3 regions of the Microbacterium sp. J1-1 genome follow, and region 3 is predicted to be linked to each of the others. Evidence: predicted binding sites of a transcription regulator. Region 3 holds the regulator's gene; each other region holds the start of a gene.
The links. Region 3 encodes LexA, which represses DNA repair genes until DNA is damaged. Its sites were predicted from a motif close to TCGAACANNTGTTCGA; they were not measured.
Positions count from the first base shown of each region.

Region 1: recA (recombinase RecA) is a predicted target of LexA. The motif match lies at 6,426-6,441, and genes of this name have one in related genera.
Region 2: LRQ07_RS05480 (HNH endonuclease signature motif containing protein) is a predicted target of LexA. The motif match lies at 7,294-7,309, and genes of this name have one in related genera.

Region 1 is NZ_CP089590.1:1,597,705-1,607,563, forward strand. It holds gene LRQ07_RS07540 (ribonuclease J) at 1-1,254, shown strand, start outside; gene LRQ07_RS07545 (GNAT family N-acetyltransferase) at 1,328-1,822, shown strand; gene LRQ07_RS07550 (DNA translocase FtsK) at 1,897-4,611, shown strand; gene pgsA (CDP-diacylglycerol--glycerol-3-phosphate 3-phosphatidyltransferase) at 4,611-5,189, shown strand; gene LRQ07_RS07560 (CinA family protein) at 5,186-5,674, shown strand; gene LRQ07_RS07565 (helix-turn-helix domain-containing protein) at 5,816-6,124, shown strand; gene LRQ07_RS07570 (DUF3046 domain-containing protein) at 6,145-6,369, shown strand; gene recA (recombinase RecA) at 6,638-7,687, shown strand; gene LRQ07_RS07580 (regulatory protein RecX) at 8,125-8,550, shown strand; gene miaB (tRNA (N6-isopentenyl adenosine(37)-C2)-methylthiotransferase MiaB) at 8,600-9,859, shown strand, end outside.
Region 2 is NZ_CP089590.1:1,153,794-1,163,652, reverse strand. It holds gene LRQ07_RS05505 (TetR/AcrR family transcriptional regulator) at 1-294, opposite strand, end outside; gene LRQ07_RS05500 (ATP-binding cassette domain-containing protein) at 342-1,175, opposite strand; gene LRQ07_RS05495 (dipeptide/oligopeptide/nickel ABC transporter permease/ATP-binding protein) at 1,172-3,007, opposite strand; gene LRQ07_RS05490 (ABC transporter permease) at 3,004-3,945, opposite strand; gene LRQ07_RS05485 (ABC transporter substrate-binding protein) at 4,021-5,550, opposite strand; gene LRQ07_RS05480 (HNH endonuclease signature motif containing protein) at 5,922-7,262, opposite strand; gene LRQ07_RS05475 (hypothetical protein) at 7,409-8,014, opposite strand; gene LRQ07_RS05470 (hypothetical protein) at 8,064-8,474, opposite strand; gene LRQ07_RS05465 (aldo/keto reductase) at 8,567-9,529, opposite strand; gene LRQ07_RS05460 (SDR family NAD(P)-dependent oxidoreductase) at 9,630-9,859, shown strand, end outside.
Region 3 is NZ_CP089590.1:2,419,504-2,429,362, forward strand. It holds gene LRQ07_RS11595 (TrmH family RNA methyltransferase) at 27-839, opposite strand; gene rplT (50S ribosomal protein L20) at 957-1,343, opposite strand; gene rpmI (50S ribosomal protein L35) at 1,377-1,571, opposite strand; gene infC (translation initiation factor IF-3) at 1,645-2,289, opposite strand; gene LRQ07_RS11615 (DUF1844 domain-containing protein) at 2,522-2,920, shown strand; gene LRQ07_RS11620 (SseB family protein) at 2,949-3,746, opposite strand; gene priA (bifunctional 1-(5-phosphoribosyl)-5-((5-phosphoribosylamino)methylideneamino)imidazole-4-carboxamide isomerase/phosphoribosylanthranilate isomerase PriA) at 3,730-4,476, opposite strand; gene hisH (imidazole glycerol phosphate synthase subunit HisH) at 4,580-5,215, opposite strand; gene hisB (imidazoleglycerol-phosphate dehydratase HisB) at 5,212-5,829, opposite strand; gene LRQ07_RS11640 (histidinol-phosphate transaminase) at 5,826-6,920, opposite strand; gene LRQ07_RS11645 (LysM peptidoglycan-binding domain-containing protein) at 6,965-7,333, opposite strand; gene lexA (transcriptional repressor LexA) at 7,621-8,307, shown strand; gene metE (5-methyltetrahydropteroyltriglutamate--homocysteine S-methyltransferase) at 8,453-9,859, opposite strand, start outside.

The DNA.
Region 1 (9,859 bases), 820 kb from region 3:
GAGTTCGTCGCCGTGAATCACTCGATTCCCGACGCGCTGGCCGTGGCGATCCGCACCCCGGCGGGAATGGTGCTCGCCACCGGTGACTTCAAGATGGATCAGCTGCCGCTGGACGGTCGCATCACCGACCTCCGGGCTTTCGCGCGCCTCGGCGAAGAGGGTGTCGACCTGTTCCTCGTCGACTCGACCAACGCCGATGTCCCCGGGTTCACGCCGACGGAGCGCTCGATCGGCCCCGTGCTCGACCAGGTGATCGCGAAGGCACCTCGTCGCGTCATCGTCGCGAGCTTCTCCAGCCACGTCCATCGCGTGCAGCAGGTGATCGACGCGGCGTACGCCAACGGCCGCCGTGTCGCTTTCCTCGGCCGCAGCATGGTTCGCAACATGACGATCGCCGAGCAGCTCGGCTATCTGAAGGTGCCGGACGGGGTGCTCATCGACTTCAAGAAGGCGCGCGACCTGCCCGACGAGCAGATCGTCTACATGTCCACGGGCTCCCAGGGTGAGCCCATGGCGGTGCTGAGCCGCATGGCGAATCTGGACCACGCGATCGAGATCAGCGAGGGCGACACCGTCATCCTCGCCTCCAGCCTCATTCCGGGCAACGAGAACGCCGTCTACCGTGTGATCGACGGACTCACCAAGCTCGGTGCGAACGTCGTCCACAAGGCGAATGCGAAGGTGCATGTCTCCGGACACGCCGCCGCCGGCGAACTGATCTATTGCTACAACATCCTCAAGCCGAAGAACGTCCTCCCCGTGCACGGGGAGTACCGGCACCTGATCGCGAACGCCAAGCTCGCGCAGGACACCGGCATCGCAGAGGAGAACACGATCATCGCCTCGAACGGCACCGTGATCGACCTGAAGGACGGCGTCGCGAAGGTCGCCGGTCAGCTCGACCTCGGATTCGTGTACGTCGACGGCTCCACCGTCGGCGAGATCACCGATGCCGACCTCAAGGATCGTCGGATCCTCGGCGAGGAGGGCTTCATCTCCGTCATCGTCGTCGTGGACGCCGGCACGGGGCGCATCATCTCCGGTCCGGAGATCCACGCGCGCGGTGTCGCCGAGGATGACTCGGTGTTCGACGACGTCACGCCGAAGATCGTCGCGGCGCTCAAGGAAGCGTCGGGCAACGGCGTCCGTGACACCCACGCGTTGTCGCAGGTCGTGCGACGCACGATCGGTCGTTGGGTCAACCAGCGGCTGCGTCGTCGTCCGATGATCGTGCCGCTCGTCATCGAAGCGTGAGTGGAGGGGAGTCGTCTCCCCACTCACGGCTGACCGTCATCCCGATGTAACACCGGCGCCCTAGGCTCACGTCATGTACAGGGGTTTCTCCCTCCGCAGGGCGGCGCAGACGGATGCGATGTTCCTCGGCGACATGCTCGTCGAGGCCGCCAACTGGCGTGCCGGGGGAGTGCGTCCGCGGCACGAGGTCTTGACGTCGGCTGAGCACCGGCGCTATCTCGCAGGGTGGAAGAGGTCGGCCGACGACGGACTGGTGGCCACCGGTGAGGACGACGTGCCCGTGGGCGCAGCCTGGTATCGCGTGCTTCCGCAGAACGCGCCCGGATTCGGTTTCGTGGGTGTCGCCGTCCCGGAGCTGATCATCGGGGTGCATCCGCTGTGGCGGGCACGCGGTGTCGGGCGCACCTTGTTGCGCGGTGTCGTGGAACTCGCGGGGTCCCAAGGTCACTCGCGGATCAGCTTGAGCGTGGAACGGGACAACTTCGCACGCAACCTCTATCGCGCGGAGGGCTTCGTCGTGGTCGGGCAGGGCTCGGCGCGCGACACGATGGTCCGTGCCACCACCTAGTCGATGCCCTCTCGGATCCGCGGAAAGCCGCGTCATTACGCGGGGATGTCGGCTGTTGGACGTAACGTGAGAGCATGGCCAGGAGTTCCACGAAGACAGAGCGCGCGTCGACCAGCGCACCGTCGCGCCCCAAGCGGCAGACGGCTCCCAAGGCCCAGCCCGCTCCGAAGAAGTACATCGACGAGGCCGAGAAGCCTCCGATCGTCGTCCGTGCCTGGGTCGGATTGGCACACGGTGTCGGCGGACTCTTCCGCGCGTTCGGGCCGGAGACGCTCGAGAAAGACGATCGCCGCGACGGATTCCCGTTCTTCCTGGTCGTGCTCGCCGTCCTCGGAGCGGTCAACGAGTGGTTCTTCATCGGCAACGAGGTCGCCGCGAACATCAGCGCGTACTCCGTCGGCGGGCTGATCGGACGCGTCGCCTTCGTGATGCCCGTGCTTCTGCTTCTGCTGGCCGGATGGCTGTTCCGCCACCCGTCGTCCGTGCATGACAACGGTCGCATCGGTATCGGGTTCGGGCTCTTCATCCTGACGCTAGCCGGCTTCTGCCACGTGGCCGGCGACGGTCCTCAGCCCAGGGAGGGGATGCTCGCCCTGAGCGAATCCGGCGGCCTCTTCGGCTGGATGCTCGGTCAGCCGCTCAGCTACCTCACCGACATTCCCGCCTACATCGTCCTGTCGCTGCTCGCCGCGCTGAGCATCCTGATCCTCACCAAGACCCCTCCCAACCGCATCGGCTCCCGACTCGGCGACCTCTACGCGTGGATGTTCGACGCCGAGCGCCCGGAGAAGCCGGCGAAGGATGCGGCGATCGACGACGCCGACAAGGTCGACAACCCCGACGTGCTGCCCTGGTGGCGGCGGAACAAGTCCGGGCGCGAAGAAGACCCCGACGAGGGGACCCTCGGTTCCGACGACATCACCGCGCTGCTGACGACGTCCGAGCCGACCCCGGCGTACGACCAGGCGGTCGTCGTCGAGAATCCTTATGACGCCGCCACCGAGGTTCTCTCGGACGTGCGCTCCGTTGCGGATTCCCTCGCCGAGCAGCAGAACACAGCGCTGCTGGATGATGCGTCCGACACCGGCGAGGTCCCCGAGCTCCCCGGCCTGGACGGATTCGGGACCGCGGGCCCGGGGGATCGTGGTCCTCAGGCTCCCGTCACCCCGTACGTCCTGCCGTCTCCGGGTCTGCTGGTCGAAGGGCCGCCTCCCGTGATGCGCTCCGAGGCGACCGACAAGGTGATCGAGCAGATCACGAGCGTGCTGTCGCAGTTCAAGGTCGACGCGAAGGTCACCGGATTCTCGCGCGGCCCGACGGTCACGCAGTACGAGGTCGAGGTCGGGCACGGCGTCAAGGTCGAGAAGATCCTGCAGCTGAGCAACAACTTCGCCTATGCGGTCGCCTCGAACGACGTCCGCATCCTCTCGCCGATCCCGGGCAAGAGCGCGATCGGGATCGAGATCCCGAACGCCGACAAGGAGATGGTCGCGCTCGGCGACGTTCTGCGCTCGCCCGCCGCGCAGAAGAGCACGCACCCGATGACGATCGGCGTCGGCAAGGACGTCGGCGGCAACATCGTGATCGCGAATCTCGCCAAGATGCCCCACCTCTTGGTCGCCGGCTCGACCGGCTCCGGTAAGTCCAGCTTCGTGAACTCCATGATCACCAGTCTGCTCATGCGGGCGCGTCCCGCCGACGTGCGCATGGTCCTGATCGACCCGAAGCGCGTGGAGCTCACCAGTTATGCCGGCGTTCCGCATCTGATCACGCCCATCATCACGAACCCGAAGAAGGCGGCCGAAGCGCTGCAGTGGGTCGTGAAGGAGATGGACATGCGGTACGACGACCTCGCGTCGTTCGGCTTCCGTCACATCGATGACTTCAACCGTGCCGTCAGGGCCGGTGAGGTCGAGCTGCCGGTGGGCAGTGAACGCGTCCTCAAGCCGTACCCGTACCTCCTGGTCGTGGTCGATGAGCTCGCAGACCTCATGATGGTCGCCCCGCGCGACGTGGAGGACTCGATCGTCCGCATCACTCAGCTCGCGCGCGCTTCCGGTATCCACCTCGTCCTCGCGACCCAGCGTCCGAGCGTCGACGTCGTCACCGGTCTGATCAAGGCCAACGTGCCGTCGCGTCTCGCGTTCGCGGTCACCAGCGTCACCGACAGCCGGGTCATCCTCGACAGCCCGGGAGCCGACAAACTCATCGGTCAGGGTGACGCGCTGTTCTCGCCGATGGGTTCTTCCAAGCCGTTCCGACTGCAGGGCGCGTGGGTCGACGAGAAGGAGATCGACGCCGTCGTCAAGCACGTCACCCGCCAGGCGCGCCCGGACTATCGTGCCGACGTGCAGGAGGCGATGGAGCCGACCAAGAAGAAAGAGGTCGACGAGGACATCGGCGACGATCTGGAGCTGTTGCTCGCCGCGGCCGAGCTCATCGTTTCGTCGCAGTTCGGGTCGACGTCGATGCTCCAGCGCAAGTTGCGTGTCGGTTTCGCGAAGGCCGGTCGCCTGATGGACCTGCTGGAATCCCGCGAGATCGTCGGGCCTTCGGAGGGTTCGAAGGCGCGGGACGTGCTGGCCACGGCTGAGCAGCTGCCGCAGGTGATGGCGAAGCTGCGCGGCGAGGACGTTCCTGCCGCCTCCGCCGCGCCGACGGCACCTGCCGCCCCGCCGGTCCCGCCGATGCCTCCGGCCCATGATCCGATCGCGGCCCAGTACGAGGGTCTTCCCGAGGTGGAGGCCGAGGGCGACGAAGACGCCTGGGGCCTGACGGGGCGTGACTGATGGCCATCCCCCGGCAACTGCCCAATGCCATCACGGTCGCGCGGATCCCTCTCGCCGTCGTGTTCTTCGTCCTGCTGCTGTTCGGAGGAACCTACGGCCTGGCTGAGCCCGGACTGCGCTGGGCCGCTGCGATCATCTTCATCGTCGGCATCTCCACCGACTGGGTCGACGGCTACCTGGCTCGCAAATACGACATCGTCAGCGATTTCGGGAAGCTCTGGGACCCGATCGCCGACAAGCTCCTCACCGGGGCGGGGTTCATCGGTCTCGCGATCCTCGACGAGGTCAGCTGGTGGATCGTCGCGATCATTCTCGTGCGCGAGTGGGGGATCACCATCCATCGTCTGATGGTCGCGAGCGAGCATGTGGTCGCGGCCGCGTGGATGGGCAAGATCAAGACGGCGTTCCAGGGCGTGGCCCTGGGATGGGCGTTGCTTCCCCTGCACGTCCTCATCGGTCTCGAAGCATGGACACTGGTGACGTTCATCCTGATGATCATCGTCTTGCTGCTGACCGTGGCGAGTGGGATCGACTACATCGTGGCGCAGGTGCGCGGATCGCGGCAGAAGAGGGCATGAGCGAGACGAGCGCCGCCGCCGTTCTGTCGGCGCTCGACGAACGCGGGTGGACACTGGGAGTGGCGGAGTCCCTCACCGGCGGGGCGCTGTGCGCAGAAATCGTCTCCATCCCCGGAGCCTCCGCCGTTCTCCTCGGCGGTGTCGTGGCCTATGCGACCTCCGTCAAGGCGACGGTGCTCGGCGTCGACGCCGAGCTTCTCGCCATGCGCGGTCCGGTGCACCCCCGGGTCGCGCTGGAGATGGCCGGGGGTGTGCGGCGAGTGGTGAGCGTAGACGATCGGCCTGCGGATGTCGGGGTGTCCACCACTGGGATCGCGGGACCGGATTCGCCGGACGGGCAGCCCGTCGGTACCGTGCACATCGGTATCGTGACGCCGAACGGGGCGCAGGCGAGAGAATTCCGCTTCCGCGGCGACCGGGATTCGATCCGGGCGCAGACGGTGGCTGCGGCGCTCGAAGCACTGCTCGACCTGGTCGCGGAATAGTGTCCGCCCCGGTCTGGTTATCAATGATGTGCTCACATTCAAACCACAGAGTGCAGGGGTAGATTTCGTGCAGGCCAGGCGTACTAGACTGGCTGTCCTATCGGGGGAGACCCCGAACGACCACACGGGGAGGAGGTTCCGATGATTCTTGTACGACAGGAAATCGGCGATGTGCTGAGGGACTTCCGCCTGCAGAAGGGGCGCACGCTCCGGCAGGTTGCAAGCAAGGCGTCGGTTGCGCTCGGCTACCTCAGTGAGGTCGAGCGTGGGCAGAAGGAAGCGTCGAGCGAGATCCTCGCATCCGTCGCCGATGCTCTCGATGTGCCCATCTCGACGATCATGCGCGAGGTCGGGGACCGCATCTCGGTTCTCGAGGGCATCCAGGTCTTCCCGGACGTCGTTCCGGACGACCTCGTGGCGTCGGTCGAGCCTCAGCTCTCGTTGCACTGAGCAGGGTGCCGGAGTGAACGATGCGTCGTAGCGAGTTTCTGCGCGCGGTCGACACCGAGTTCCAGGCACGAGCATCGTCATTGGTGAACGATCTCGGACTCTCGGCTCTTCGTGGTCGCACGGCGCTCGAGGCGTTGGCCGACGGGACACCGCCCCGTGAGATCTGGCTCGCGCTGTGCGTGGAGATGGACGTCCCGGAGAACCGGCGTCACGGTGTCGGCCGTCTGGAGCCGCGCGGGCACTGACTCCGTCGGCGATGTCCGCGGGTTACGGCACACGGTGTGCGATCGGCGGCGTGTCGTCGAATATTCGTTCGAAGAGAGCGTAGTCTTCTGCACAGGTGGTTCAGAGCTGTGATTGTCCACCGAACGTGAGTTTGCCGAGACGATGTCGGTGGCCCCTCGTACGGTGGAGAACAAGCCGAAGAGCCATACGCCTTGTCGGAGAGTCACTCCCAACCGGGAGGGCCGCGACAGCCTACAGGCGGCACCACGCGCGCAGAAGGAGCACATCATGCCATCACCCGCAGACCGCGAGAAGTCCCTCGAGACCGCCCTCGCCCAGATCGACCGTCAGTTCGGAAAGGGCTCGGTCATGCGGCTGGGCAGTGATGAGCGCGCCCCCGTTGCGGTCATCCCGACCGGCTCCATCGCGCTCGACGTCGCCCTCGGCGTCGGCGGACTCCCGCGTGGTCGAATCGTCGAGATCTACGGACCGGAGTCCTCGGGTAAGACCACGCTGACGCTGCATGCGATCGCGAACGCACAGCGCGCCGGCGGTATCGCGGCCTTCATCGACGCGGAGCACGCTCTCGACCCCGACTACGCAGCGAAGCTCGGTGTCGACATCGACGCGCTCCTGGTGTCGCAGCCCGACACCGGTGAGCAGGCGCTCGAGATCGCCGACATGCTCGTTCGATCCGGGGCGATCGACCTGATCGTCATCGACTCCGTCGCCGCGCTCGTGCCGCGCGCCGAGATCGAGGGAGAGATGGGTGATTCGCATGTTGGTCTGCAGGCTCGACTCATGTCGCAGGCGCTTCGCAAGCTGACCGGTGGCCTGAACCAGACGAACACCACGATGATCTTCATCAACCAGCTCCGCGAGAAGATCGGTGTCTTCTTCGGCTCGCCCGAGACCACGGCCGGTGGTAAGGCATTGAAGTTCTACGCGTCCGTCCGGATGGACATCCGTCGTATCGAGACGCTGAAAGACGGGACCGATGCTGTCGGTAACCGCACCAGGGTCAAGGTCGTGAAGAACAAGATGGCTCCGCCTTTCAAGCAGGCGGAGTTCGACATCCTCTACGGCGTCGGCATCTCACGCGAAGGCAGCCTGATCGATTTCGGCGTCGAGCATGCCATCGTCAAGAAGTCGGGCTCGTGGTACACCTACGACGGCGACCAGCTCGGGCAGGGCAAGGAGAACGCCCGTACGTTCCTGCTGAACAACCCCGATATCGCTCTCGCGATCGAGACGCAGATCAAGCAGAAGCTCGGTATCGGTGCGCAGCTCGTCGCTCCTGACGCCGCTGACGAGCTCGCCGAGCGTCGTCCGGCTTGATGAATGACACACGTGGGGGCGATTCCGAGCGGATCGCCCCCATCATTCCTCTCTTCAGCAGTGCTCGCCCTCAGGCTGACCCTGGCCGGAGTGCTGCGGCACGAAGCGACGTCGTCTCGGAAGCCGAGCCCGGCCACACGAACGACGCCGGAGCGTGGCGATCGACGTGGGACACTCCGTCTCGCGGATCCGCGCTCGGGACGACGTCCGATGCGGGCACGCCCAGTGACCGCCATCCCGCCCGAGGAGCATCTGCGAGACCGGGAGCCGGGCGAGCAGGCGAGGCGAGCTCTGGGCCCCGTCTCCATGCGCTCGACACATCCAACGAGGCGTCGGGTGGCGACGAGGTTGATCCGGACGAGGCCCGTACCGCGGCCGAAGAGTCGCTCGTACGGAAGCTGCGAGCCCGCTCGCTGTCGGTTTCCGAAGCGCGTCAGATGTTGCGGGGACACGAGCTCGACAGCGCCACGATCGACGAGGTGATCGAAGACTTCGGACGCCGAGGCTACCTCGACGATGCCGCTCTCGCCGAGGTTCTGGTGACGTCGGGAGTGGAGCGGAAGGGGCAGGGGCGAGTCGCACTCTCCCGGGCGCTGGCCCAGCGGGGCATCCCGCGCGAGGTTATCGACCTCACGCTCGATGAGCTACCCGACGATGACGACGAACGCGCTCTCGAGTTCGCTCGGAGCAAGGCTCGTTCGCTCGCCCGGTTGGACCACGACACGGCGCTTCGGCGTCTGATGGGGCAGCTCTCGCGTCGCGGCTACAACGGATCGACAGCGATGAAGGCGGCGAAGACGGCATTGCAGGAGGCGACGTTCGGCAGGGGGACCTCGGGCGTCCGATTCGTCGACTCGGACTGAGATCCCGACGCGGCACACGCGTGGAATCGGCTCGTACAATGGGTTGATCATGACTATTCCGCGCAGTGAACCGACGATCATCAGTGCGTCGTCGGCGGCCGTCGACGACGACGGGCGACAGCGATCCTACGAAGTCCGCACCTTCGGGTGTCAGATGAACGTGCATGACTCTGAACGGCTCTCCGGCTCGTTGGAGAGCGCCGGCTATGTGCGTGCGCTCGACGGTGCCGAAGCCGATGTGGTGATCATCAACACCTGTGCCGTGCGAGACAACGCCGCCGGCAAGCTGTACGGCACGCTGGGGCACCTCGCCTCGGTGAAGCGACGCAAGCACGGCATGCAGATCGCGGTGGGCGGGTGTCTGGCGCAGATGGACAAGCAGGCCGTCCTCGACAAGGCTCCGTGGGTCGACGTCGTGTTCGGAACCCACAACATGGGCTCATTGCCCGGCCTCCTCGAGCGCGCACGCCACAACGGTGATGCCGAGCTCGAGATCCTCGAGTCGCTCGAGGTCTTCCCGTCCACGCTGCCGACGAAGCGCGACTCCGCGCACAGCGGCTGGGTATCCATCTCCGTGGGCTGCAACAACACCTGCACTTTCTGCATCGTCCCCAGCCTGCGCGGGAAGGAGAAAGATCGTCGTCCTGGCGACATCTTGAACGAGATCCGTCTCCTCGTGGATGACGGCGCGATCGAGGTCACTCTGCTCGGGCAGAACGTGAACTCCTACGGGGTCGAGTTCGGCGATCGTCAGGCGTTCGGCAAGCTTCTCCGCGCGGCGGGCGAGATCGACGGACTCGAGCGGATCCGGTTCACCAGTCCGCACCCCGCGGCATTCACCGACGACGTGATCGATGCGATGGCCGAGACGCCGAACGTGATGCCGCAGCTGCACATGCCGCTCCAGTCCGGAAGCGATCGCATCCTCAAAGCCATGCGTCGTTCGTACCGCAGCGAGCGTTTCCTCGGAATCCTCGATCGGGTCCGCGAACGAATCCCGAACGCGGCGATCACCACCGACATCATCGTCGGATTCCCGGGCGAGACGGACGAGGACTTCGAAGACACACTGCGCGTCGTCGAACAGGCACGATTCTCTGCCGCGTTCACCTTCCAGTATTCGATCCGCGAGGGCACCCCTGCCGCCACGATGGAGGACCAGGTGCCCAAGGAGATCGTGCAGGAGCGGTACAACCGACTGATCGCCCTGCAGGAGCGCATTTCCCTGGAAGAGAACCAGAAGCAGGTCGGTCGCGAGGTCGAGGTGCTGGTCTCGACCGGCGAAGGCAAAAAGGACGCGGAGACCCAC
Region 2 (9,859 bases), 1.3 Mb from region 3:
CTGATCGCGAGGGATCGTCGCCTGCAGGAAGCCCCGCAGCGCGGCATCCGCGGACGTCGGCTCCTCGCCGGCGGCCTGCACGCCTTCGGACATCTGCTGGAGGATCGTCTCGAACGTCGCCGCGACGATGCTCTCCTTGCCCGGGAAGTAGTGCTTCAGCGCACCGTTCGCGAAGCCGGCCTCCGCCGCGATGCTGCGCATGGTCGCGGCCTCGAAGCCACCCTTCAGGATGATGCTCTTGGCGACCTCGACGATGTCCCGTCGACGCTGGTCGTGATCGATGATCTTCGGCATGAGGTCCTTCCGGCCGATTCCGAGGCGTGGGGTGATCGGGCCTGGAGCTACCGTACCGCCGCATCGCGCACCTCCCGCAGAGCGAGCCACTGGGCACGTCGCTGACGCTGCGCGACCGGGTCGGCGACGGGCGAGGCGAGGCGCAGCCGCTCGGAGTAGGGATGCTGCGGGGCACGGGTGACCTGCTCCCCCTCCCCGACCTCGACGAGCTCCCCGCGATACATGACCGCCACGCGGTGACAGACACGGCGCACGACACCGAGGTCATGAGAGACGAAGAGGTAGGCCACGCCGGTGTCGCGCTGCAGCTCGATGAACAGATCGAGGATCGTCGCCTGCGTGGTGAGGTCGAGGGCGCTGACGGGCTCGTCGCACACGATGAGGCGCGGCCCGCGGACGAGGGCTCGGGCGATCGCGATGCGCTGACGCTGGCCGCCCGAGAACTCACTGGGATAGCGATCCATGGCCGACTCCGGCAAGCGCACGCGGTCGAGCATCTCGCGCACCTTCGTCTCGGCGGCTCTCGTGCCGATACCGGTGGTGAGCAGCGGTTCGGCGAGGATGTCGCCGATCGTCATCGCGGGGTTGAGCGATCCGTACGGGTCTTGGAAGACGACCTGCACGTCATCCGCGAGCGCACGCCGGGCACGGCCGCCGAGCCTGCTGATCTCCTTGCCGTCGAAGCGGATGCTCCCGCCCGTGACGGGTGCGAGGCCGAGGATCGCCTTGCCGAGCGTCGACTTCCCCGAGCCGGATTCTCCGACGAGGCCCAGGCACTCACCCGGCGCGATGTCGAGGGATACGCCGTGCAGCGCGCGGAAGGCGTGTCGGCCACGGCCGTACTCCACGATCAGGTCGTCGACTTCGAGCAGGGCGCTCATGCGGTCACCTCCGTTCCGGTGCGGTCGAGTTCGGCGCGGCCCTCCGCATCGTCCAGCGACGCGGCGATCAGTTCGCGTGTGTATTCCTCGGCGGGTGACGCGAACAGCGAGTCGACCGGTCCTGTCTCGACGACGTCACCGCCGCGCATCACGATCACCCGGTCGCAGATGTCGGCCACGACGCCGAAGTTGTGGGTCACGATCAGCAGGGCCATGCCGTATTCGGCCTGCAGCTCTCGCAGGAGCTCGAGCACCTCGGCCTGCACCGTGACGTCGAGCGCCGTGGTCGGCTCGTCGGCCACGAGCAGAGACGGCTTGCCCGCGATCGCGCCGGCGATGAGCACGCGCTGCGCCATACCGCCCGAGACCTGGTGGGGGTAGCTGCGCATGACACGGTCGGGGTCGGTGAGGCCGACGCGCACGAGCATCGCTCGCGCCCGCTCCCTGGCCTCCGCCTTGCGGAGCCCGTGGGTGCGGCGCAGCGGCTCGATGAGCTGGTGGCCGATCGTGTACGACGGGTCGAGGTTGCTCATCGGTTCCTGGGGCACGTAGCCGATCTCACGTCCGAGCAGAGCGTGTCGCTGCTTCGGCGTCGCTTTCGTCACGTCGGCCCCGCCCACCCAGATGGCGTCGGCGGTCGCGCGCCCGCTGGACGGCAGCAGGTCGAGCACCGAGAACACGGTCTGTGACTTGCCGGAACCCGACTCGCCCACGATGCCGACGACCTCGCCTGGTGCCACGTCGAGGGTGACGCCGTGCACGACCTCGGTCTCGCCGGTCGGGGTGGCGTGCACGACCCGCAGGTTCTCGACGCGCAGCGCGGACTCCTCTGCGGTGTGCTGCGCGCTTCCGGTCGCGGGGGCGAGCGGCGTCGCGGTCCTGGCGGTGGTCCCGGCAGCCGTGCCTGCACCGGTACCGGCAGCCGTGCTGGCGGCGGTGCCGGACCGGCGGGAGACGCGCGGCGTGCGCACCTGTACCAGCTCGGCGAGCGTGGATCCCATGATCGCGAGCACCGCGATCGTGAGTCCGAGGGCGGCCGAGGGCCACAGCAGCATGAGCGGGTACGTGAGCATCAGGCGGAAGCCCTCGAGCATCATCGCGCCCCAGCTGGGCACGTTGGAGTCGCCGATGCCGAGGAACTGGAGACCGGCCTGCATGCCCATCGCGATGCCGGCGGTGAGGGCGGTCTGGATGATGACCGGCGGATACACGGCCTTGATGACGTGGCGGAAGATGATGCGCCCGTCGGACAGGCCTGACACGCGAGCGGCGTCGATGTAGGGCTCGCTGCGCACGGCCAGGGTCTGAGAGCGCGCGATGCGGAAGTAGCCGGGAACCATGAACACACCGACGGTGGCCATGAGCAGCTCGAAGTTGTTGCGGCTGCCCGCGGCGACCACGAGCAGGATGATCATTCCGGGGATCGACTGGAGAGCATCGCTGATCCAGGTGGCGATGCGGTCGAACGTGCCGCCGAAGTAGCCGGCCGCGACTCCGGACGGCACACCGATCACGAGCGCGGTGACGATCGTGATGAGCGCGCCCCACAGGGTCGTGCGCGTGCCGTAGATGAGTCGGCTCAGGATGTCCCGGCCGGTCGAGTCGCCGCCCAGGAGGTGCTCGGGCCCGGGAGGCGCCTTGGCCGCGGCGAGGTCGACGAAGTTCGGGTCCATCGGCGCGAGCAGGGGTGCGAAGACCCCGACGAGCACGATGAGCAGGAAGATCGCCAGCGGGATGTATCCGCCGGGGTGACGGAGAAAGCGACGGAAGAGGCTCGAGCGTCGCTTCTGCGCCGCTCGGTCGAAGGCGACCCGGATGTCTGTGGTGGTCATGCGACGCGCACCTTCGGGTTGATCCAGCCGAGCACGAGATCGAGCAGGAGGTTGATGAGGACGACGAAGACGATCGAGATGACCGTGATGCCGAGGAGCATCGGGATGTCGCCGTTCTGAGAGGACTGGTTGGTGAGCTGTCCGAGACCGGGGAGGCTGAAGATCTGCTCGACCACGATCGCGCCGGACAGCAGCCCCACGAACATCAGGGCGATGACGGTGAGGGCGGCGGGCGAGGCGTTGCGGAGGATGTGCAGGTTGACCCTGGTGGCGGAGAGACCCCGGCTGCGAAGCGTGCGCACCCAGTCCTGGCGGCTCTGCGCGATCACGGCGTTGCGCAGCTGCTCGGCGACGGCAACGATGCCGCCGAGGGCGAGCGAGATCGCCGGGAGGGTGATGGAGCGCAGCCATCCGTCCACGGATTGCGTCGGCGGCACGTAGCCGACGGCCGGGAACCACTTCAGCTGCACCGCGAGCCACATGACCAGCACGAGGCTCACCCAGAAGCCGGGGAGAGCGAAGAGCACGACCGAGATGCCCTTGATCACGCGGTCGAACCAGGTGCCGGGGCGGAGTCCGGTGACCATCCCGAACGTGACGCCGACGACCGCAGTGATCAGCGTCGCGAACGTCACCACCGACAGGGTCACGGGGACCTTGATCGCGAGCTGTGCGCTGACGGGCTGGAAGTTGCGCCAGGAGACGCCGAAGTCGAGCAGAGCCGCGTGCGAGAGCCAGTCCCAGAACTGCACGAGGAGCGGACGGTCGAGGCCGATCTTCTCGGCGAGCGCCGCCTGCTGAGCCGGACTCGCCGTGGTGCCCAGAAGCGAGGCCGTCGGGTCGCTGATGGCGAGATGGGCCAGGAAGAAGGTGCCGATCGAGACCGCGACGAGCAGGAGGATGCCGGACAGCACCCGCTTCGCCGTGAACAGGAACATGGGGGCCTCTCGGAGGATGGAGTCGGAGGGGGAAGGAAGCCGGGGCGGCCGGTGTCGCGGCCGCCCCGGCGGGCGTCAGCCCTGGGTGATGTAGCGGAGCGTCGGGAACATCATCCCCACGACGGGCTGCAGCTGGATGCCGGGCGCCGTGTAGTAGATGTTGTTCGCCTGGTACCAGACCGACCACCATGCCTGGTCGACGAGAGCCTTGTTGAGCTCCTTGACGGCGTCGGTCTGCGCGTCGCCGCGCTCGGTCTGGACCTTCTCGACGAGGGGAGCGATGACCTCGTTCTCCGCATAGTCGGGCGCGGGGTTGAACCACTGCACGCTGGTCACCTGGCGGGCGACGGTGGCGACGTCGTTGCCGTCCATCGCGAGGAACGAGATGAACATCGGGTAGTTCGGCGCGTTCAACTGGTAGTCGGGCATCTGCATGTTGTCCCACGTGACCTTCACGCCGAGCTCGTTGAGCGCCTGCTCGGCAGAGGGCTTCCACATCTCGAAGATGGGCGACATCGGCATCGAGATCTCGAAGCCGTCGGGGTAGCCGGCGTCCGCCAGCAATTGCTTGGCCTTGTCCATGTTGTAGGCGTAGGTGTCGTTGAGCGACGGATCGTTGATGGGGCCGCCGTCGGGGAACACCTGGTTGGTGGCGACGCCCGCTCCGCTGCCGACCGCGGCGAGGACCGCCGCTCCGTCGAACGCGTAGTTCAGCGCCTGCCGCACCTCGAGCTTGCCGAGCGGCTCGCTCTTCACGCCGGTGTGGTCGGTGATAACGAGGCCCGCCCATCCGGACACGCGTTCCGCGGTGTTCCACCCCTGCTGCTTCGCCTGCTCGAGGTTGGCGACGTCGCCGTACTGCACGTTGATCTGGCCGCTGAGCATGGCGTTGTGACGGGCGGTGGCATCGGTGATCGGGAAGATCGCGAGCTCGGAGAAGGGGTACGCGTCGGCGTCCCAGTGGTCGGCGGTCTTGGTGAAGTGGTACTCCGCACCGGCGACGCTCGTCGTGCTGTCGAGGACGTAGGGGCCGGAGCCGATGGGCTCGCTGCCCAGCGTGCCCGCTTCGATGGCGGCCGGGGAGGCGACGTAGCTGCGTCCGAGACCCATGAAGTAGAGGATCGTGTCGTCGCGCTGCGTGAGGGCGATGCGGACGGTGTCGTCGTCGACCTTCTCGAAGGAGGCGACGTTGACATAGGCCTCACCCGAGCGGGCACCCGCCTTGAGGTACTCGAGGCTCGTGATCACGGCGTCGACATCGACCGGGGTGCCGTCGCTGAACACGGCGTCGGTGCGGATGTCGAGGTCGATGCTGAGGTCGTCGTCGGCGACGGTCCATTCGGTGGCGAGTGAGGGGATCGGATCGCCCTCGGCGTCGAGGGCGATCAGAGCGTCGTAGACGGCGGAGAGATACGGGCCGTCGAAGCCGATGTCGGCGAGCGAGGGATCCCACGACGTGACGTCGAGGAAGTTCCCGATGTTGAGGGCGTCGGGGCTGTCGACCCCGCTGCCGTCGGACGGCGAGGGCGAGGCGCCGCCGCTGCAGCTGGTGAGGGCGAGCGTCACGGCGACAGCCGCGGCGAGCGCGAGGGGCATTCGTTTCATGATTCCTTCTCTCGGGTGCAGGGGGTGGTGAAGAAGGGTCGAGGTGCCGCTGATCGGAAGCCGGGTCCGACGTCACTTCGATGTGTCGTGCTGGTTAGTCTACATGCGTGGAAAAAGAGCGCAAGGGCGATTCCCCCCCGCGCTGCGCCGGATCATGCCCGGGGGCGCACCGGGCTTGACCGAGCGCGCAGGCATGAGCGCATGGACATGGGCGCGCGGGCATGAGCGCGCGCCCATCAGCAGACCAGCACATCCCGAGCCGCACACGCAGGCACCGGCATCAGACGTCGATGTCAGCCGTCGATGTCAGGCACCGGCATCAGACGTCGAGGTCAGGCGGCGATGCCAGGCACCGATGTCAGGCGGCGAGGTCAGGCGGCGATGTCGAAGCGCGCTCGACCGCCGAGGCGCGGGCTGCGCGCAGGGTCGACCGAGGCGGGAGGGATGAACCATACCCGCCCCACCGGACCGCCCCCATCGATACGGATCTCCCACCCGTTGTCATGCACTCGGTGGTGGCAGGTCTCACACAGCAGCACGCCGTTCGACAGATCCGTCGGCCCGCGGTCACGACTCCACCACCGGATGTGATGCGCCTTCGTCATATCCGGCGGCAACCCGCACATGGCGCAGCCCCCGTCGCGCTCCACCAGCGCCAACCGTTGCGATCGCGTGAACAGGCGCTTCTCGCGCCCCCAGTCGAGCACTTCACTCGCGGCGCCGAGCACGCACGGAATCACACCCCCGCCGGCGGCCATCCGTCGCGCGGCTCCGATACTGATCGGCTGCTCGACCCCGTCGATCTCCGCAGAGCCGGTGCCGACCTCGAGATCATCGAGGCTCATTCTCACCACGATCGTCGCCCCTGCTAGCGGCACCCTGGCTTCGCAGCCGAGCACGTGGGCGGCGAACACAGAGAGCGCATCAGCCTGCAGCATCGGCACGGTGCGACGGTCGGCGTCAGGCGCGTCGGGAGCGGCCGCATCCTTCCGGGCGGCGAACGCGGCCGTCACGTAGCCGCGGATCGCGGTCATGACAGGGGCGGCCGTCTCGGCATCGAGGACCGCATTCAGATGCACCATCCCCTCACGCTCGTGGATGGTGAGGGATCGACGGGAACGCTGCTCCTCGAGTCGCGGCTCCACCCCATCCGGGTCCAGCCACGCCTCCGCCCGCACCACTAGCTTCCGCACATCGTCCAGCGCGAGCCCGAACGCTTTCTCCACCAGCACACGCTCTGCCTCGGCGACGCGCGTCAGACCCACCACGACGCGACATCGATCGAGCAATGAGATGATTACCGCCGCCGACTGAGCGCTCAGCATTCCCGCGCCGAGCGCCTCCCGCACGACCGGGTATCTCGCCGGCAGCGGCGCCCCCAGGAGGTCTGCACGCGGAGCAACGGCCTCCCCCACCTTCACGAGCCGCGTCGCATCACCGCGTGACACACCCACGGTCGCCGCGATCATCGTCGCCGGATTGCGGAACCCCTGCTGCTTCGCGAGACTCTCGGCACCGAGTTCGGGGCGGGACTCGCGAGAGATGCACGCGGCCACCTCGACGTGCACGACGTCCAGCCGCCGCTGGAGCACCCCGAGGGACGCGCTGACCGCGATGAGCTGCTCCCGCGACAACTCACCCGAGTCGTCGGCATCAGCCCACGCCGCGTCGAGACGGGACATCGCCTCATGCAACACGGCCAACTTCGACATACCCAGATTCTACCGAAGAGTCGCCCGACTTTCGAAGATTTGTTCGAATGAATGCCAGCATATCGCAGACCACCCAGGGGGCCCTCCAGGCAATCCCAGAGCCACCCCCCGCCCCGTCACGGAAGGTGCGCGGCGAAGCCGGATCCTCAGTCGTCGCGAAGGGCTCTCTTCACTCGGAGCAATTCGGCCGCCGATTCGATCTCCGCTTCGCGCGGGCCTCGCATACCGGACCCGTTGGTCGGTGTGAGGATGAAGGAGAGCAATCCTCCGCGCACGGTGATGTCAAGCCGCCCATACGACACGCTCGTCTCGTTGCGCCGTGATACCGAAACGATGTCGCGAAGAGCGTAATCCTGCCTCTCGACTGAATGGCGCGGCCTCGCCAGCCCTGCGTGGATGCACACCGTCAGGCGGTCCGGGTGAACCAGCAACCACCCGGCGCTCACACGATCCGCGGGGGTGCCATCCACGTCGAGATCGGCCCGCGAAAACGCGAAGCCAGCCAATGCTCCGGCACCCTGCACGTCGCGCGCGGCGGCTCGAACGAGCCACCGCCACCGAAGCGCGTTCCATCCAGCGGCAGCGATCAAAGCGAGTCCGGCGGCGGCGAACAGCATCACACTGCCGATCGATGCCCCTTGCAGCGCCGGGAGCACGAGAACGACGACGCCGAGGAGAACCGCACCGCACATCGAGATGTTGCGGCCGAGCGTCGTCAACGGCCCCTCGGGGGCGAGGCGAAGAAGCTCCACTCGAGAGAAGCTTCCCTCTTCGCTAGGCGACCCCGCACCCATCATCGACTCACTCCCCCTCCGCATCGGACGCACCACGCACCGCCTTCTTCGCGGCCTCAACGAGCTGCGCATATTCGGGGCGGAACGTCTCGACCAGCTCCGACTCGAGCTTGGCCTCCAAGTCCCACAGCACACGCCGTTCTGCCTCATCGATGCCTGCCGCTCCCCCGTCATGCACAGAGGCCAGCCAATCGAAGAGGACCAGCGCCTCGGCCCGGGTCACTCGCAGCTCCACGTCTTCAGCGTGGGCTTCAGCGTCGCCAGGCTTCGCATCGGTCAAGCCACCGTCTTGCTCGGCAGCCCGGCGTCTCGCATGAGCGCGTCTGTCGAGAATCAGATACCAGCCGACGAAGAAGACCACCAGAAAGAGGAATCCGCCGAAGACCACGGCCATGAGCAGTGTGGGCTCCGGGCTCATCTCATCTCCACTCCCCCGACATCCACGGCGGATCTCGGCGCGCCTCATGTTCCCACACCGGCAGCACGCAGCCCCAGAACCTCCGGCCCTCCTCACCACGCCCCGTCGGCGCGCACCTCCCGGTCGACCCAGCAGTCGGCGAGCGCAGCCCGCACCTCGGCCCCCTGGTCTCGCGCGAGGGCGAGCGCCGCATGGTTCGCCTCGAGTTGCGCGAGACGCGAGGCACCGAACAGCACGTTCGCGGTGGCGGGGTTCGACAGGCAGAAGGCGATGCCGAGCGCGGCCGGCGTGACCCCGAACTCTCCCGCAACCCGCGCGACCTCGGGGTACACGGCGACGATCTGCTCCCGGATGCCTCCCACGTCGGCACCGATCTTCCGTTCGGGCATGCGTCCGGTGGCGAGGATTCCACCCTCGAACACGTCCGACGCCTGGAGCGCGAGAGCCCCCTCGGCGAACAGGGGGCCGTAGGCGTCCCCCTCCGCCATCGAGCGCCGAGCGATCCCGTACTTCAGCTGCGCGAACGCCGGGCCAGCCATGCCCTGCGCCGCGGCGACGGCGAGCGCCTCCCTCGTGTGCTCGATCCGCCAGTTGTTGATGCCCCAGGAGCCCACAAGCCCCTCGGCGATCAGCTCGTTCACGTCGGCGACGAGGCGCGGCAGGTCCGGAGCGTCGAGGTAGTCGCCCACGACGAGGGTGTCGAACCGGTCGAGGCCCGCTCGCTCCAGGGACTCGACCAGTTGTGCGCGAAAGCCCTGGTTCGGCCAGTCCCACAGCCAGAGCTTGCCGCACAGCACGATGTCATCGCGGTCGACGCCGCTCGCTCTCAGAGCCTGCCCGAAGAGGATGTCGGTCTTCGAGTTCTCGGAGTGCGGACCCATGTTGTAGTACGCGACGTCGAAGAAGCCGGCGTCCAGCTCGACCGCCCGGCGGATCAGCGCCACCGCGTCGTCGGGCGCCATCCGATCCCAGGTGTTCCAGGATCCGAGCGCCAGCGGGGGCACCGGGGCGCCCGGGGAATCCAGAGGCTTCCAGGGATATGTCGTTTCGGGCATGAAGGCTCCTTCGCCGTCTCGAGACACGGGGTTGTGTTTTTCTATGTTTGTAGAATATAACGGAGACATCCCGTCAGAACCGCCGTCAGTGAGGACGAACATGACCGTATCCCCCCGCCGCATCCTGGTCACCGGCGGCGCGTCCGGCCTCGGCCTTGGCATCGCCACCGCGTTCCGCGACCGTGGAGACGAGGTCTTCATCGGCGATGTGAACGCGGACGCCGCCACGGCGATCGCCGCCGAGATCGGCGCCACGGCGCTCACCCTCGACATCGGCGACGAGTCCTCCGTGCGCGCCGCAGCCGAACGGCTCACTGCCGACGGCGGCAT
Region 3 (9,859 bases):
CTTCCCGCTTCCTTCGTGTGCTTCGCTCAGCCCGCGGAGTCCGCCCGCTGAGCGAAGGCGCTCTCGTAGAGGCACACGCTGGCGGCGGTCGCCAGGTTGAGAGACTCGGCGCGACCGAAGATCGGCAGCTTCAGCACCCGATCGGCGAGCGCGAGCGCATCGTCTTCGAGACCACGGGCCTCGTTGCCGAAGAGCCAGCCGGTCGGCTCGGCGAGAGTGCCCTCCGCTCGGGCTTCGAGCAGGTCGTCACCCTTCACGTCTGCCGCGAGGATGCGGAGGCCTGCCGCGTGCGCACGGGTGACCACGTCGGCGAGATCGCCCCCGACCGACACGGGGAGGTGGAACAGCGAACCGGTCGTGGCACGGACGACCTTCGGGTTGTACGGGTCGACGGTTCGCCCCGTCAGCACGACCGCATCGGCACCCGCGGCATCGGCCGCGCGGATGATCGTGCCCAGATTCCCGGGATCGCGGACCTCTTCGCAGATCGCCACGAGTCGCGGAGAGGCCTCGAAGATGTCACGCACCGATGTCGGCGTCTGGTGGACGACCGCGACCAGCCCCTGCGGAGTCACCGTGTCGGCCATCGCGTTGAGCACGTACTCGGTCACATACTCGACGTCGATGCCGGCGTCAGCAGCCTTCCCCCGGATGTCGGGGTGCTTCTCCCAGCCGCTCGGTGTCGCGAACAGCTCGACGATCGCCTCCGGACGGTAGGTAAGCGCCTCACGAACGGACTGCGGCCCCTCGAGGAGGAACAGGCCGGTCTCGGTGCGCGCGCTGCGCTTGGTCAGCTTGGCGACGGCACGGACTCGGGGCGAACGCGGGTTCTCCAGCACGATCACAGTCTAGGGAACGCACAGCCGGTTCCCGCACCATCCACGCAAGGGCCACCCTCCCCCGAGAAACGCCACAGGGCGCCCTCCCGAAGGAGAGCGCCCTGTGTGAAGAGGTGCTTACGCAGCAGACTTCGGCGCGTTGACGTCGGAGGGCAGAGCCTTCTTCGCCGTCTCGACGAGCGTCGTGAACGTCGCCGCGTCGTTGATCGCGAGGTCGGCGAGCATACGACGGTCAACCGTGACACCCGCAAGGCCGAGGCCCTGGATGAAGCGGTTGTAGGTCATGCCGTTCTGGCGAGCCGCAGCGTTGATGCGCTGGATCCACAGACGACGGAAGTCGCCCTTGCGCTTGCGACGGTCCCGGTACGAGTAGACCAGGGAGTGGATGACCTGCTCCTTGGCCTTCCGGTAGAGGCGCGAACGCTGACCGCGGTAACCGGAGGCGCGCTCGAGGATGACCCGGCGCTTCTTGTGGGCGTTTACTGCCCGCTTGACTCTTGCCATTTTCCTGTGTTCCTATTCGTGCGTTCGGACGCGTCAGCGGCCGAGAAGCTTCTTCGCGACCTTGGTGTCAGCCTTCGACAGCACCTGGTCCTGGTTCAGACGACGGGTGCGACGGCTCGACTTGTGCTCGAGGTTGTGGCGCATCCCGGCCTGCTGCTTCTTCAGCTTTCCGCTACCGGTGATCTTGAAGCGCTTCTTAGCACCCGAGTGGGTCTTCTGCTTCGGCATCTTCTCTTCCTTCGTATGGCGCCTTCTCAGGCGACGGTGTCAACCCGCGGTGCGGGAGTTCTGGGGGCGGGAGCTACTCCGCCGGAGCTGCGGCCGGGGCGTCGGCCTTCGCGTCGCGAGCAGCCTGCTTCTTGTCGGCGCGCTGAGCATCGCGGACGGCGTTCTGCTCCTGCTTGGCCTCCGACTTGCTCTTGAGCGGCGCGACGACCATGACCATGTTGCGACCGTCGATGGTCGGGTTCGACTCGACGGTGCCGAACTCGGCCACGTCTTCGGCGAACTTGCGCAGCAGACGCACACCCTGCTCGGGACGCGACTGCTCGCGACCGCGGAACAGGATCATGGCCTTGACCTTGTCGCCCGCCTTGAGGAAGCCCTCGGCGCGCTTGAGCTTGGTCGTGTAGTCGTGAGCCTCGATCTTCAGACGGAAGCGGACTTCCTTGAGGATCGTGTTCGCCTGGTTGCGGCGAGCTTCCTTTTCCTTCTGGGCGGCCTCGTACTTGAACTTGCCGTAGTCCATGATCTTGACGACGGGCGGCTTCGAGTTCGGGGCGACCTCGACGAGGTCGAGATCGGCTTCCTGTGCGAGGCGCAGCGCGGCCTCGATGCGGACGACGCCGATCTGCTCACCCGCGGGGCCGACGAGGCGGACCTCGGGGACGCGGATGCGCTCATTGGTACGGGGATCGCTGATGCGGAACTCCTTAGACGATGTGATTCGGCCACCGTGACGCTCTCTGCATCACGGGCGAAATCGGAATCGTCCCCGCCCACCGGCATTCAGACGCCGGCTCCGCACCCTGTCTACCGGGTCCGTCTTTGCGAACGGAGCCGGTGGAGTGCAAGACCCGGTAGCCTTGAACGGCAAGCGCGGGTGGGAAGTGAATCCTCTTTCGATCCGGAGCATGACGCTCCGGAGCCCGCCAAAGTCTAACAGAAAGCAAGGCGAAGTGACGAACCAGGCATCGGACGAGGCTGCACGCGAGCGCGAAGAGCGCTGGGCACGTCAGGAGGAGGCCGCGTCGTCGGCCACCCGAGACATCGCCGACGTCCCCGCTGTCGAGGTGATCACCACTGCGGCCGTGCACCTGATGAGCGCGGCTGCCGTCAAACTCGGCCTCGCCGACGACCCGGATGCGGCAGCCCAGCTCGACCTCGACGAGGCGCGCAAGCTCATCAACGCCCTCGCCGGACTCATCACCGCCGGCGCCCCCGAGATCAGCGACATGCACGCACGCTCGCTGCGCGACGGTCTCCGCTCGCTTCAGCTCGCCTTCCGCGAGGCCTCCTCCATCCCGGACCCGATCGGCAAGGGACCCGGCGAGAAGTGGACCGGTCCGGTCAACTGACAGCCGGAACGCAAGCGAGACGCGACGCTCAGGCGCTGCGGCGGAGCTTCACGGTCAGCGAGTCGGCGAGCACGGCGATGCGGTCATCGGACGCCCAGCGCTGGGCGAGGCGGGCGAGAACAGCATCGAGCACCTCGCGCTCGAGCCCATCGACCAGTTCGAGGATCACGACCAACTCCGGACCACGCAGGCGCGCGTCGGGGTCGCCGGCAGCGACGGCCACATCGATCACCGCCAGCTCGTGCGCGACGCTCTCCTGCAGCGCGGAGACCACCTCGGTCGAGAGGAAGCTCGGCACCCAGGGGTGCCCCTGAGCGATCGCCCAGACGGCGGGGCGCCGGAAGACGAACTCGGTCTCGGAGGTCGGGTCGAGCACGATCAGATCGGTGTCTTCGGCGGAAGCCGCCAAGGCGGCACGGAGCGCCTCGACCGGGATCGGTCGCGCCGTGGCATCCCACGCCTGCATCGTCTCGACGGACGAGAACACCGGCTGCACTCGACGCCCATCGGGAGCGGCAACCGTGACGATCGAGAGCTCCTGCGTCTTGTCGACCGGCAGGCCGTTGGGCGCGACGCCCTCCTCACCCTTCTCGGCGATGAGCGGGATCAGCACGCGCGCGGAACGGAACGCGTCGACGACCTCGACCTGACTCCCCTCCCCCGCACGGAAGCGGAGCAGAGCGGCCAGCAGGGCGGGGTCCGCGGAGCCGTCGTCCGCCGCGTGGGGGTTCGACTCGAAGCTGCGCCCCTCCCAGGGGACACCGGCGGAGTCGCCGTGGTTGTGCGACTCGGGCCCGCAGGAGTGCGCGTCAGTCTCCTGCGACATCCAGGGCCTCAGCCAGTGTGAAGGCGCCGGCGTAGAGTGCCTTGCCGACGATCGCACCCTCGACGCCCAGCGGCACGAGCGCACGGAGCGCGGCGATGTCATCGAGGTTCGAGATGCCTCCGGATGCGACGACCGGCTTCGGCGTGCGGGCGGTGACCTCGCGCAGCAGTTCGAGGTTCGGACCGCGAAGCGTGCCGTCCTTCGTCACGTCCGTGACCACGTAGCGGCTGCAGCCGGCGTCTTCGAGACGACCGAGGACCTCCCAGAGGTCTCCGCCCTCTTTGGTCCACCCGCGGGCGGCGAGCGTCGTGCCGCGCACGTCGAGGCCGACCGCGATCGCCTCGCCGTAGCGGCCGATCACGTCGGCGGCCCACTCGGGGTTCTCGAGCGCGGCGGTGCCCAGGTTGATCCTAGCGGCCCCGCTCTCGAGAGCCGCTTCCAGGGTCGCATCGTCACGGATGCCGCCGGACAGCTCGATGTCCACACCCTTGAACTGCTTGATGACCTTGCGCAGGATCGGCGCGTTGCTCCCCCGACCGAACGCCGCATCGAGGTCGACGAGGTGGATCCACTTGGCGCCCTGCGCCGCCCACTCACCCGCCGCGTCCAACGGGTCGCCGTAGCTGGTCTCGGTCCCGGCCTCCCCCTGGGTCAGCCGGACGGCCTTGCCACCGGCGACATCGACCGCGGGAAGGAGCGTGAGCGAGGGAGACTGCGCGAAGTCGTTCATGGATTCCTTGGTTCGGGAAGCTCTGCGGCCCGGAGCGGGCACGAGAACCGAGGGTAGTCCGCCCGAGGGCGGGTGACAAAACGGATGACGTCCACGGGAGGAGTCAGAGGCTGCCGATCCAATTGCGCAGCAGTTGGATGCCCGCTTCGCCCGACTTCTCCGGGTGGAACTGCGTGGCCGAGAGTGGGCCGTTCTCGACGGCGGCGAGGAACGGATCGCCGTACGTCGTCCAGGTGAGGACCGGCTGCGGGAAGGGCGGGATCACATCGAGCTCCCACGACTGTGCGGCGTAGGAATGCACGAAGTAGAACCGCTCCTTCTCGAGTCCGCGGAACAGGACGCTGTCCGCGCCGGGCTCGACCGTGTTCCACCCCATGTGCGGGAGCACGGGAGCGTTCAGTTCGGTGACTGCCCCCGGCCATTCGCCGAGCCCCGCGGTGTCGTGTCCGCGCTCGACACCGTGCTCGAACAGCACCTGCATGCCGACACAGATCCCCAGCACCGGTCGCCCACCGGCCAACCGCCGGTCGATGATCTCGTCGCCGCCGTGGGTACGCAGTGCCTCACGGACGGCCTGGAACGCACCGACGCCGGGGACGAGCAGTCCGTCGGCCTCGAGAGCCGTCTGACGGTCTCGGGTCAGCACCGCATCCGCGCCGGCCTCGGCCAGTGCCTTCACCGCGGAGTGGACGTTGCCGGAGTCGTAATCGAAGACGGCGACGCGGGGCGCGCTGCTCACAGCGCACCCTTGGTCGACGGGATGCCGTCGACCAGCGGGTCCAGAGCCTTGGCCTGGCGGAAGGCGCGTGCGAAGGCCTTGTACTCGGCCTCGGCGATGTGGTGCGGGTCGCGCCCGCCGAGGACGCGCACGTGCACCGTGAGTGCGGCGTTGAAGGTGATGGCCTCGAACGAGTGGCGCACGAGAGACCCGGTGAAGTGTCCACCGATCAGGTGGTGCTCGAACCCGGCCGGCTCGCCGGTGTGCACGAGGTACGGACGCCCGGAGATGTCGACGACCGCCTGCGCGAGGGCTTCATCGAGGGGCACGAGCGCATCGCCGTACCTCGAGATGCCCGACTTGTCGCCGAGCGCTTCGAGGATGGCTTGTCCGAGCACGATCGACACGTCTTCGACGGTGTGGTGCGCGTCGATGTCCGTGTCGCCCGAGGCCCGTACCGTCAGGTCGGTGAGCGAGTGCTTCGCGAAGGCGGTGAGCATGTGGTCGAAGAACGGCACCGAAGTGTCGATACGGCTCGCACCGGTCCCGTCGAGGTTCAGTTCGAGCTCGACGGTGGACTCCGACGTGCTGCGCACACGGCTGGCGGTGCGCGGGGTCAGTGCGGGGCTGCTCATGATGCCGATCCTATCGAGGCCAAGGCGTCGAGGAATGCGGTGGTCTCGGACTCGGTTCCTGCGCTCACCCGGAGGTGCCCGGGGATGCCGACGTCACGCACCAGCACACCACGGTCGTACAGCTGCTGCCAGGTCGCGCGCGGGTCGGCGACTCCTCCGAACAGGACGAAGTTCGACCACGTCTCGTGCGGCGTGTAGCCGAGGGCCTCCAGGGTCGCAGTGATCCTGTCGCGCTGCTCGACGATCTCCTCGACCATGCCGAGCATCACGTCGGCGTTGCGCAGCGCAGCAACGGCGGCGGCCTGTGTGAGCGCGCTGAGGTGATACGGCAGTCGGACCAGGCGGAGGGCGTCGATGAAAGCAGGATCGGCCGCGAGATAGCCCACCCGCGCGCCCGCGAACGCGAATGCCTTGCTCATGGTGCGGGAGATCGCGAGCCGAGGCCGCCCTTCGAGGAGCGTGAGCGCGGAGAGCGCGTCGTGCGGAGCGAACTCCTGGTACGCCTCGTCGACGATGACGACGCCGCGCGCAGCGTCGTAGACGGCTTCGACGACATCGAGACCGAGAGGCGTCCCGGTCGGATTGTTCGGCGAGCAGAGGATGACCACATCGGGATCAGCGGCGCGTACCTGCGCGGCCGCATCCTCGGGCGTGATCGAGTAGTCGGGCTCCCGGGTGCCGGCAATCCACCGTGCCCCCGTTCCCTGCGCGATGAGCGGATACATCGAGTACGTGGGCGCGAACCCGAAGGCGGTGCGCCCGGGTCCTCCGAACGCCTGCAGGATGTGCTGCAGCACCTCGTTGGATCCGTTGCCCGCCCAGATCTGGTCGGCGGTGAGCCCATGACCGAGGTAATCCGCGAACGCCTCGCGAAGCGTCGTGAACTCCCGGTCCGGATACCGGTTCACATCGCGGATCGCCACCGCGATGTCGTCGAGGATGTCACTCGCGACCGCCTCCGGGATCGGATGAGTGTTCTCGTTGACATTGAGAGCGACCGGGAGAGGGGCCTGCGGGGCACCGTACGGCTTCAGCCCGCGAAGGTCGTCACGGAGCGGCAGATCGTGGAGGGAGAGCGTCACCCTTCCCATGCTAGGCCGCCGGTCGGGCGGATGACGCACATCCCGGTGAGGGCTCAGTCCACGTACTGCGCCGGGATCGCGAGCTCCTGACCGATCTGGAGCTCGCCACCACGGAGCACGTTCATCCGGCTGATCTCTCCGATGACGACACGCGGGTCGGCGTTCGGCGCGACCGAGGTGGCGATCGACCACAGGGTGTCCCCGGGCAGGACCGTCAGCGTCTCGACACTCGCGGCGGGAGCATCGACACCGGAGGCGATGGCGCTGCCACCGCTGAGTGCCGCGAAAGCGATTCCGATCGCCAGCGGCACCGAGGCGAGAGCCAGCAGCACACCGCGACCCCGTGCCGTCAGCCGCAGTCGCGTGTGGGGGCGTGCGGGTGCCGGGAGGATCGTTGCGGTGCTGACGCTGATGCTGCTCATGTCGTGCTCCTTAGCCTGTCTCGGGGCGATGGGCCCGGAGGAAGTTGGCGTAGCGTTCGCATTCCCGTCTCGGCCGGGAGCCGTGAATGCGAAGCTACGTTCCGAAGATATCTTCGAGTTCGAACATCTGTCAAGTGTTCTTCGAAACCGGAAACGCGATTCGCCCGACACGCTCGAACAGATCTTCCAGATCGGACTGTTTCTCGGATACGGTTTCGATGAGAACACCACACCACGGGCCTCCGACATTCGAAGAGCGACGTCGGAACACGCACTTAAGGAGCACCATGAGCGAGTACTCAGCCCCCGAGTCGGAGGCACCGCGGACCCGCCGTCGCAAGAGCCTGAGCCCGAAGCAGATGGCGATCCTCGAGGTCATCCAGAATTCGATCGCCCACCACGGGTACCCGCCGAGCATGCGGGAGATCGGTGATGCCGTCGGCCTCAAGTCACTCTCGAGCGTGACGCACCAGCTCGGACAGCTCGAGCTCAGCGGCTACCTGCGCCGCGACCCCGGGAAGACGCGCGCGATGGAGGTCCTGATCGATCTGCCCGGTGCGAGCGGCGAGAACCCTGCCGATGTCGCGACCCCCGTGGGCGATGCCGCGCTCGTACCCCTGGTCGGGCGCATCGCCGCGGGTGTGCCGATCACGGCGGACCAGCAGGTGGAGGAGATCTTCCCCCTGCCACGCCAGCTGGTCGGCAAGGGCGACCTGTTCATGCTCAAGGTCTCCGGCGAGTCGATGATCGACGCCGCGATCTGCGATGGCGACTGGGTGGTCGTCCGCTCCCAGAACAATGCGGAGAACGGGGAGATCGTGGCCGCGATGCTCGACGGGGAGGCCACCGTCAAGGTCCTGCGCCGTCGCGACGGGCACACCTGGCTCCTGCCCCGCAACTCGTCTTTCGAGCCGATCCTCGGTGATGAGGCCGTCGTGCTCGGCAAGGTCGTGGCCGTGCTCCGAGCGGTCTGACGTGCCCCTCTGACCGTCGAGGCCCCCGCTGACCGTCGAGGCCCCCTCCCAGATACGTTTCTGAGAGGGGGCCTCGACGCTGGGCGGGGGTGTCGACCCGCTGCGGGGGTGTCGACCCTGCGCGGGGGTGTCGACCCGGGGTGGGCTACACCCGGACGCTCACGTCCTCACGCACCCGGCGCGTCGCCTCGACGATGTTGCGCAGCGAGGCGGTCGTCTCGTCGTAGCCGCGGGTCTTCAGGCCGCAGTCCGGGTTCACCCAGAGCTGACGTGTCGGGATCTCCTCCACCGCGCGACGCAGCAGCGACTCGACCTCCTCGACCGTGGGCACGCGCGGCGAATGGATGTCGTAGACGCCCGGACCGATGCCGTGGTCGAACCCGACCTCGGCGATGTCGGCGACGACCTCCATGCGACTGCGCGCCGCCTCGATCGAGGTCACGTCGGCATCGAGCGCCCGGATCGCATCGATCACGACACCGAACTCGGAGTAACAGAGGTGCGTGTGCACCTGGGTACCCGCAGCGGCACCACCGGTCGCGAGTCGGAACGAGTCGACGGACCAGCGGAGGTACGCGGGCTGGTCCGCCTTCTTCAGCGGCAGGAGTTCACGCAGCGCGGGCTCGTCGACCTGGATGATCGCGATGCCGGCAGCCTCCAGGTCCGCGATCTCATCGCGCAGCGCCAGCGCGACCTGGTTCGCGGTCTCACCGAGCGGCTGGTCGTCGCGTACGAACGACCAGGCGAGGATCGTCACGGGACCCGTGAGCATGCCCTTCAGGTGCTTGCTCGTCAACGACTGCGCGTAGGCGGACCATCCCACGGTGATCGGAGCCGGTCGCGAGACGTCGCCCCAGAGGATCGACGGACGTGTGGCCCGGGATCCGTACGACTGGACCCAGCCGTGCTCGGTCACGGCGAAGCCATCGAGGTTCTCGGCGAAGTACTGCACCATGTCGTTGCGCTCGGGCTCACCGTGGACCAGCACATCGAGCCCGAGGTCCTCCTGCAGAGAGACGACGCTGGCCACTTCGCGACGCAGGAAGTCGTCGTAGTCCTCGGCGGGGATCTCGCCACGCGTGAACCGGGCGCGCGCACGCCGGATGTCGCCGGTCTGCGGGAAGGAGCCGATCGTCGTCAACGGCAGCACGGGCAGGCCGAGCGCCTCCTGCGCGGTCTCACGCTCCTCGTACCCGACGCGGGAGAAGTCGGCCGTGCTGAGCGCGCGATCGCGGACGGCACCGTCACGAACGCCCGGTGCGGCGAGACGATCAGCCAGGGCCGCGGACGACGCGTCGAGCTCGGCGGCGATCGACGCGCGGCCGACGCTGAGTCCCCGTGCGAGCACACCGACCTGCTCGACCTTCTGGTCGGCGAACGCCAACCACGAGACCAGACGCTCGTCGAGCCGGGACTCGTCGGTCACATCGTGGGGCACATGCAGCAGCGACGTCGACGTCGACGCGGACACGGCCGCGCCGAGCGCACGGAGAGCCTCGAGCCGGTCGAACGCGTGCGCGAGGTCGCCGCGCCAGATGTTGTGCCCGTCGAC